DNA from 3 places in the Lysinibacillus sp. FSL R7-0073 genome. Region 1 is predicted to be linked to each of the others. Evidence: riboswitches for the same ligand, from Rfam matches in the RefSeq annotation. Region 1 holds a riboswitch; each other region holds the start of a gene.

Region 1 (3,201 bases):
GAACAAGCTCATATTAAATTTTATTTTACAATACCATTAAAACCAGAAAATAGTGCTCAATAATGAGCACTATTTTTTATTTGTTTGCTATTTATCAGTCGGTTAATCTAACCCATACTGAATGTGGACTAATAACTGAAAGTTATGTAGAAAGTAACCAAAAAAATTTAAGGGGACACTTTGGATGTTCTTCAAGTAACGAGGTGCTTTACTTTAACAAACAAAAGACAAATCACCGACTTGATATTCAACAATTGGGCGCTGTTTTTGAGCTACATGGATGGCTGACGGGGCAGAATAATGAAATTAATAAATTTGCAAATTCAATTTTAGTATCGAGGAATTACGCTTTTTAGAATTAGTTTTTCCTACTATTGTAATACCGCATTTTCTTAAAGTACATCAAGTTGTATGAAGATCGCTTAAAAAAGTGCATAATACCTCCTGAAGCAACCCGTCCTAGATTAGAACGGGTTAGCTTTACGGAGATTATAATATTAAATAGCTGTATTGCCACTTTATATTACTTCATCTGGTGGTTGTGTCTTTCTCCAGCCATAAAACTGCATGACGTCTTTTGATCATATAAATCATTTCAATTCCCACCTTTCATATTTTTTAATTAACCAAATTAATATTGACGAATACGAATGTAATTTTCTACTTTTCTTCGGTTCTCTTCAAAGATTTTTTTCACATTTTCATTATGAAGTGCTTGCTCAAGAGAGATCTCACGTTTCGTAATAGTTATCGTGAGAACAAAAAAGTTTAATATCATATTATCACCTCCTTAAATTGCCATGAAAAATGAAAAAAACCGTAGAGAGACTCCCCTACGGTTAAAAAAGGCACAAAAATACCGCAGGGGCACACTTCTCCCTGCGGTATGGGCATGCTTAATTACAAAAAAACCTTAAGCGATCCATTCCGATCTGGTCGAATGTGTGATTTTCATTTTTACTGAAGTTGTAGCTACCAATGACATCAATTTAACGATAACGAACATTTCATTCGACCTCCTTAAGAATTTTTGTTTACTTTGTAAGTATAACTATATTTAAGTTGTTTGTAAACATCTTTTACTAAGATTTCCTGATTGTGTTAATGACTAATAGAACTCTTTGCTGCTTTACATTGTTAGTTACCTGATTTTTTTCGGAGTAGCAAATAGAAGATATAGAAGCCTTAAGGCCAACAAACATAATTAAGGTATTATCACTAAGGGTAAGGGCCAGATGGTTTACAATTAAAAACAGAGTAAATAGATAAATTTTTATGTAAAAACAATTTCTACTATTCTGAAATATATGTTATAGTAGGGGCATAACTGAATATAGTGTAAGAAATGGTGCCAGATGAAAGTCTGGCTTAAAAGGGAAGTCGGTGCAAATCCGACGCTGTCCCGCAACTGTAATTCGGAGCAAATCACAAATGCCACTGGGAAACCGGGAAGGCTGTGAGGCGTGTTGATGAGAAGCCAGGAGACCTGCCAATTTCTAGTACACACCAAATACCTACGTGGAAATAGGTGGTGAATAGTGACTAAACAGGCACTGTGCGATAACAAATGATTTTAAACGAAAGTTCTATTTTTTCGTATTGTTTTTGTATTAATAATTTTACCATGCAGCCATTTTCCGAGAAGGAGAATGGCTTTTTTTCATGCTGTTATTCTGTATTCGAAAGCAAAGTCCACTGGTTTTCATATAGAGCCACTGAATCTAGCATGGGATGACACAAATTTGTAAGAGCAAGTAACCATAAACTTTATTGATGAAAGGGAGATTAAATATGACTTATACAAGTACACTCATTGGCTATCCATATATCGGAGATGATCGCGAATGGAAGAAGGCGTTAGAAGCATTTTGGCGTCAAGAACGAACGGAAGAGGATTTTCAGGCAATCCTAAAAAGTATTCGGTTATCGCGGATTGAAAAGCAGCTACAACTTGGCATCGATATGGTGACAGTGGGAGATTTCACACTATACGATAGAATGTTGGATACAGCCTTAATGTTTGGCTTAGTACCCAAGCGCTTTAACTGGCAAGGTGGAAGGGTAGATTTACATACCTACTACAGTGTAGCGAGAGGAAATCATTCAGCAGTAGCTAGTGAAATGACCAAATGGTTTAATACCAACTATCACTACATTGTTCCTGAATATGAAGGGCAACCGTTGCAACTAACAGAAAATAAGGTATTGGCCGACTTTTTAGAGGCAAAAGAAGCGTTCAGAATTATTGCGAAGCCGACACTTATTGGCCCCTATACATTTTATAAGCTAACTAAGGGCTACAATAAATTAACACAGGTTGAATATTTATTAGCCCTATTACCTCTCTATGCTCAGATTATTCAAGAATTAGTAGACGCAGGTGCCGAGTGGATTCAATTAGAAGAGCCTTCTTTAGTGACGACACTTGACTCTGCAGAACGGAAGCTAGTACAAGAAATCTATGCTCAATTAACGACAACCGTTCCAGCAGCAAAACTAATGCTACAAACATATTTTGAAGCATTATGCTCCTATGAAACATTGATTTCATTGCCTGTCCAAGGATTTGGTTTAGATTTCGTACATGGCTATAAAGGGAATATGGAGTCACTTCGACAATTTGGTTTCCCTCAAGATAAAGTTTTAGCCATTGGAATTGTTAATGGTCGTGATATATGGCGTTCAAATTTAGCGGAAGCTAACGCCACGATTCAAGCTATTGAAAAGCTCTGTGATGCTAAGGAATTGTGGATTCAACCTTCAAGTAACCTTCAACATGTACCAATATCTACTTCACTTGAAAAGAAGAAGCTGGACCCTGTTCTCAAACAAGCACTGGCGTTTGCTGATGAAAAAATCGAAGAAATTATTGACCTCACTAAATATAGAAAAAATCAAGACGGAACGCTACGTCATAATTTCTCAGCAAGTATGAAGGCCATTGAAGCACTAAAAAATCATCCAATTCGTCAAAACAAAATGATCCAGCAAGCCGCTCAATCCGTATCAACAAAGGATTTTGAGCGACATAGTGATTTTAGTCAACGTCAAAAAATACAGCAGCAGGCGTTAGGACTACCCCTATTCCCAACAACGACAATTGGCAGCTTCCCTCAATCTGATGAGGTGAAGAGAAATCGTAATGCTTGGCGAAAGAAACAATTGTCGAATGAAGACTATGAAGCATTTATTGAACTGGAA
Region 2 (3,201 bases), 1.1 Mb from region 1:
AAAGCGATCCATGAAATCAATAGAATCTTTCGAGCCATACATGATGCCCTCCGTAACAAGATGTCCATGGAGATTCATACAACCTAGCCCTACTGAGTGCATTAATCGATTCGCTTTTGCCACCGATGGGACATTTTTAATATATGTCATTTGTGACACATTCGTTAATAAGTGCATAGCTGTATCGATTAATGTTTCAAAATCATTTACTTTACTCGCTGCATGAATATCAATTGACCCTAAATTACACGACACATCTAACCCATATTCGTTCGGTTGATCTTGATCTGTAATGATACTAGTTTCTTGCACTTGCAAGATTTCAGTACATAGGTTTGACATTTTTACGCGACCGATATTTTTTAGTGGATGTACGTCATTGACATTATCATCAAAAATTTCGAAAGGATAACCTGATTCAAATTGAGCTTTTTTCACCTCAGTATAGAGTCTACGCGCATTCAAACGTTTAATTTTACGGATTTTAGGATTATCAAGTAGTTCATAGTACATTTCTGAAATTGAAATTTCCGACATTCGTTTACCATAAACTTTATAAATATCATATGGACTAAATAACACTATATCTTTATCACGTTTCATCAGATCGAAGAATATACTTGGAATAATTATTCCTGTTGATAGTGTTGCGAGGCGAATTTTATCATCAGCATTTGGTTTTTTTGATGAAATGAAATTCTCTATATCTGCATGGAAAATATTTAAATAAACTACTCCTGAGCCATTTCGTTGACCGAGCTGATTGGAATAACTAAATGAGTTTTCTAATAGTTTTGCAACTGGGATAACACCACTTGCACGATTTAGTATTTCTTTAATTGGATCACCCAAAGGACGTAAATCCGTTAAGTTGACCCCGACCCCTCCGCCTAGACGTGATAGCTCTAAACAATAACCAATATTTTCAGCAATACTATTCATAGAGTCATCCATTGATAATTTAAAGCAACTTACTAATTCACCACGGGCTTTTTTCCCACTATTTAAGGCAGTAGGTGTTGCAGGCTGATAGGCTTCCATCATCGCTTCTACAGAACGTTTTGCTAGTACAGTGTTCCCTTGTGCTAAGTACAAGGCAATAATGACAATACGGTCCTCATATTTTTCTAAAATTTCTTCCCCATCACGACTTTTCATAGCATAGCTGTCATAAAATTTGCTAGCACTCATAAATGATGGGAAACGGAAATTATAATCATATGCTTTTTTGTACAGCTTCTTTATAAAATCCATCTCGTACAAGTCGATAAAATCCTTTTCGTAGTATCCCTCATCAACTAAATAGCGGATTTTTTCCTCTATATCTATAAAATAACGTAAACGTACGTTGACATATTCTAAAAAGTAGCGGCGAGTAGCCTCACGGTCCTTTTCTAACTCTAGTAGCCCCGTTGTACTATAACGATTCAGAACGTCATTATTAAGCTTTAAATATGTTTTCATCCCATTACCCTCTTTTCATAAAACGTTTGTATTGCTTCATAATCTGTTTGATTGCCACGTAAATCTAATTTCCTCACTAAGGGTACATGATAGGTAGTAGCAATTTTCTCCCCAGCACCGCCAAATACATTATGTCCGAAGTTACTATTGCCACTAGCAACTACTCCTTTACAAAAATCTCTGTTTTTTTCTAAAAAACGTTGCACTTTTGCTGGAATGTCACCTAAGCCATCTGTATATGTAATTAAAAGGTAAGGCTTATTCAAGCTTAATTCCTCAGAGAGTTCAATAGATTCTGCCCTTAATTTAGATACTACATTACGGACATTTCCTGTACGACTAGCGTAAACGATCATAGTGTAATCATCTCAATACGAGAAACAATTTCCTGCACATCGCCTATAAATGTTTCATCCACCTCTAAAACAGGCACACTTAAAAAACCTGCATCTATAATTGTTTGTTTAGCTTGTTCATCATGATCAATATTAACAATTTCTGCTTCAAGTCCTGCTCGTTGTAATTCAGATTTTACCCAAAGGCATTTTGGACAGATTGTTTTCGTATAAAGTTTCATAGTAATCCCTCTTTTCATAAAATAAAAAAGCTACCTCTACTAGAGAGATAGCTTAAATGGAAACGTTAACATACTAAAAATACTGACGTTCCCATCTCTTAATCCCCGAAGAAATGATAAATTTGTTTTATATAGGCAGGTCTCCTGGCTTTGCTTCAATCTCTGATTTCCTTCCCATGCGAATGCACAGTGGTTACAATCATCGTCAGCTTTACAGTTGCGGGGACAGCGTCGGAATAGTACCGAACTTCCCTATTAAACTACATATAGTAGTACCCACATAAAACGAACACAATATATTGTTTTTCGATAGTTTTAAGTGTACCATCCTTTATATAAAAAGTAAATCGAGAAATAAAAGTTCATCAATTTGAGACTATTCGTATTTTCTGACATAACCTTGAACGAAAGAACTAAAACATAATTATATAAAAATAGAACTATGTAAGCGATAGCATTATTTTATTAAAAAATAGGAAGTAAAATAATAGTCGCTTATTTACCTAAAAACGTTGCCCTAAAGAAATTTTATTCATAAAAAAGGCATCTTTCCTTTACAGTAAAGATGCAATTATGACTTAAGCTATGAGTATGATGTAAATCATGCACCCTACTCCATACATCCTATCCTCGTAGATTTTTTCGTTGTACGAGTCTAAAGTAGGACTCCTCCCTTACGATCATCACAAATTTTCCTTCGTCATAACATAACGCCGACTACTAATATGTGCTCAACAAACAGGTGAGAGGCAACCAACCGTTCTTCCCTTTTAAACTAATTTATAATGAATGTGTACATTTTCTAGTTATTCTATATTTATTTATAGTATAACATAACCAAGTTCATTCTCCTCCAGCTTGACTAGTCATATTAAAAATAGCTGATGAATTTCATGTACTCATCAGCTAAGCATTGACTTAAAATCTTTCTATTGTTATATCCATGTTTATGCTTGAAGCAGCCTTAAATCCTTCCGCAGCAGCAATCATTAAAGAAGAGGGACCACCCTTTTCCGTTTCACCTGCAACATATATTCCAGCTGCTGTTGTTCGTCCAGCCCCATCAGTCATAATTGATCCGTTTTCATCAACTTGACAATTTAGCTGTTTAGCAAATTTATTTGGACGATAAAAACTTGGCACAACAAATCCACCAGCTC
Region 3 (3,201 bases), 310 kb from region 1:
AACAAGCAGTTTTTTTTGCGCTGCCAGACGCATCGAGAATCGTTGAATAGGATAGTTATGCGTGTAAGCTTGTCTGAGGTGCGTTTATTATTAGGTTGTTTATGTCAACATTTCGAATTTATAGAAGTGAATTATCCCGATTGAATTTGCGTCAGTTTTGCGTTAAAAAATGAGCGCAGGAATCCCTTGCGCTCATAACTCGTTTTTTAAATGTTACATAAATAATAACCTAAAATAAAAGTGCCGTAAATACCTTTTTAAAAAGCCGTTAATCAGTCGCTAAAGCCTATTCCCATACGGTTTCTTTCAGTATATACTCCGAATAATAGATGGGGGTGATACGGATGTTAAAAAGAAGACATTCGGTAAAGGACGTATTAGAGAAGCTAAATATTACGGACAAAACATTAACTAGTTACGCGGATTTAATGTGTGAAGTAGACGACAATTTTGCTGATTCGTTGGAAAAGACCAGAAAGTATAGCGGTAAAGAAATCGAAGTTATTCAGTATATGCTGCGTAGAAAATCCGAGGGAATTTCGAAAGAGATGGCGCGCGATGAAGCTGCTGAAGTATATTACGATCAAAGTAAATGTGAAGAAGTGCTCTCAGAATTTCAGTGTTTGTTAGATAAAATTAAGAAACGATGATTAGTAGTTTGGAAAATATTATGATATTTGACTTTAGAAAAACACTACTTTACAATTGATTTTAGTAATCTAATAGGAATGTGGAGTACACTCGATTCCTATGACAACTGAATAGCGTGTAGTAATAGGTGTAAATTGCGTGCAATTTACTTAAAAGGGAAGTCGGTGTGAATCCGACACTGTCCCGCAACTGTAAATGTGAGCGACTTTTCAGCAACCACTGTCAAATGATGGGAAGGGGAAAAGTGGCGATGACCATGAGTCAGGATACCTGCCTAGTTACGAGTACACACCATAAACCTACGAGGAATAGGAGGTGGCATGTTGACAAAACAGAATGCTCTGTTCGTCACAGTACGTCAAACGCCCAAAGTTCATGAAAGGGTTCATTTTAGAACTCCTTCGCATTTACTTAGGGTTTGTTTGGCATTGTGTGATGAAGCACATTAAAGCGAAGGATTTCCTCAAACATAGTAGGAAGTCCTTTTTGTTTTGAAAATATGTACGCAAAGGGGATGCACATAGGATGAATATTCATGCAACGACAACAGAGGAAACGCCTTTTGTAGATATGACGATTTGTAAGCAGCCACGGACAGAAATTGCCAAGAAAGCGAAAACCAGAATGGTGGTTGAATCACTAATTGATCAATTATTAGCAACGAGACTGATTCGCAACGATCGCTTTTTTGAGCAAATCTTATATAATAAAGACATTATTTGGATACAAAATGGGGAGGTAGAGGGCCATCTTTTTGCACAGGCAACGTTAACGGATCAACTGAAAACGAAGACGAATAGCTTTATGATGTATATGCCAACCAACCCTATTGTTTATGAGGTGAATGGGGAGCAGTACCACTTAATTACACGCATTGATTCAACACGAGCAAAGCCTAATCTTGACCGTCTTTCACAGGAGCCCAATCCAGTGTTAAGCGCTGCACGTGTCAATGATTTACTGTGCTCGATTGTCATTCGTTTTTATGAAACGTATATGAACGATTTAGAGCAAATTCCTCATCAGGATAAACTAATCGCATTTGTGCAGCAGGAATACACACAGTTTCTTCAAGCCGTTCAGGAATTAAATGATTATCACTTTAATTGGCATCCACGTGGGAACGGCCACGAGCTATTATTAACATTAATTGATCAACTACAAATATTAAAAAGTCAGCCTGGAAAAGTAGTTATCGACTTCACGAATACGCAAGGTTACGTGGTGGTTGAACCTGCCTATCCAGTGCACAAGCCTTCAAAGAAAGCTGTTGGTGCCATATAAAAACAAGCCCTCCATGAAGCGGAGGGCTTGCTTTATTTTTTGTATGGATATTCTATCTTCATCTGAAGTACTAGTTCAACAGATTTGCCATGCTAGTACATAAACTTAACTCTGACAATGCATGGCTGCTTGCGCCTCTTGCCAGGGGACGGAATAGCCTTTACCTTTTGCACAAAAAATGCTGGAAGAACTGTATTCAGGGTCGGCATTTTTATCATAGCCTATTTGAGTTATTACTTCTTCTGCATTATGACACACATCATAGCCATCAAATTGGAGGGTAAGCGCACCTTTCCCATTTGTATAGGCGGCAAAAATCGTGCTATAGCTCATGAAGGTCGCTACTGGTGCACGTCCTGTTAATACAACGTCTGTTTCAGTGAGTACGGGGTCGTCAAAGGTGCCAGCAGCCTGTTGAATGTCGGTCATCATACGGCCAATAAAATCATTGGAAGCCTTCATTTTAAAGCGATAATACGGCTCAAGCAGGACGTTCTGTGCTTGTTCCAGTCCTTGGCGCAGTGCTCGGAAAGTGGCTTCTCGGAAATCACCGCCAGACGTATGTTCATTATGCCCACGTCCCGTCAAGAGCGTAAAATGAATATCTGTTACTGCGTAGCCTGTGAGTAAGCCATGATGATCACGTTCAAACAAATGCTTTTCTACGAGGCGTTGGTTGCCCACTGATAAATCATCTGCATGACAGGCATTGCTAAAGGTAATTCCTGTCCCACGTTCATTTGGCTCCATTAATAAATGAATTTCTGCATAATGCTTGAGTGGCTCAAAATGTCCGTAGCCTGTAACGGTTGTCGCAATTGTTTCCATGTATAATATTTGCGGCTCTCCAAAAGAGATGTTTAATGTAAAGCGCTTCATTAAAATTTCAATCAGGACCTCTAACTGAATGACACCCATTATATGCACATGGATTTCCTGAAACTTTTCCTGCCATACGACACGCAATGATGGCTCCTCGGCCTCTAGTAGACGGAAAATCTTTAATACTTCTTTAATATGTTGTTCACCCTCATATTGAACTTTTGCCTGTAATGTAGGGACAAGCTCATAGGGCTGTGATAGCGTGTTACTGCCAATGCGATCGCCAATGTTTGCCTGGCTGAGCCCTTTAACAGCGAAGATTTCACCAGCCTCAACTTGTTGAACAGTTTCAAATCGACTGCCATTATAAAGACGAATTTCCGTTACTTTCTCTGTGAGGTCTCCAAACATAAATTCATCTCGAACATGTAATTTGCCTGTTAA

What was found. Region 1 has a riboswitch for cobalamin ahead of metE (5-methyltetrahydropteroyltriglutamate--homocysteine S-methyltransferase). Riboswitches for the same ligand answer to the same signal wherever they lie in the genome.
Region 2: another riboswitch for cobalamin. It lies ahead of MKY88_RS06695 (glutaredoxin family protein); the one in region 1 lies ahead of metE (5-methyltetrahydropteroyltriglutamate--homocysteine S-methyltransferase).
Region 3: another riboswitch for cobalamin. It lies ahead of MKY88_RS10830 (hypothetical protein); the one in region 1 lies ahead of metE (5-methyltetrahydropteroyltriglutamate--homocysteine S-methyltransferase).

Annotation. Positions count from the first base shown of each region.
Region 1 covers NZ_JBBPAS010000001.1:2,506,414-2,509,614, reverse strand. The annotation lists gene MKY88_RS12385 (DUF6241 domain-containing protein) at 1-63, shown strand, start outside; gene MKY88_RS12380 (YrzI family small protein) at 632-778, opposite strand; cobalamin riboswitch at 1,330-1,508, shown strand; gene metE (5-methyltetrahydropteroyltriglutamate--homocysteine S-methyltransferase) at 1,792-3,201, shown strand, end outside.
Region 2 covers NZ_JBBPAS010000001.1:1,407,814-1,411,014, reverse strand. The annotation lists gene nrdE (class 1b ribonucleoside-diphosphate reductase subunit alpha) at 1-1,464, opposite strand, end outside; gene nrdI (class Ib ribonucleoside-diphosphate reductase assembly flavoprotein NrdI) at 1,461-1,820, opposite strand; gene MKY88_RS06695 (glutaredoxin family protein) at 1,817-2,041, opposite strand; cobalamin riboswitch at 2,159-2,336, opposite strand; gene MKY88_RS06690 (NAD(P)/FAD-dependent oxidoreductase) at 2,960-3,201, opposite strand, start outside.
Region 3 covers NZ_JBBPAS010000001.1:2,199,727-2,202,927, forward strand. The annotation lists gene MKY88_RS10825 (hypothetical protein) at 345-650, shown strand; cobalamin riboswitch at 760-943, shown strand; gene MKY88_RS10830 (hypothetical protein) at 1,177-1,935, shown strand; gene MKY88_RS10835 (translation factor GTPase family protein) at 2,041-3,201, opposite strand, start outside.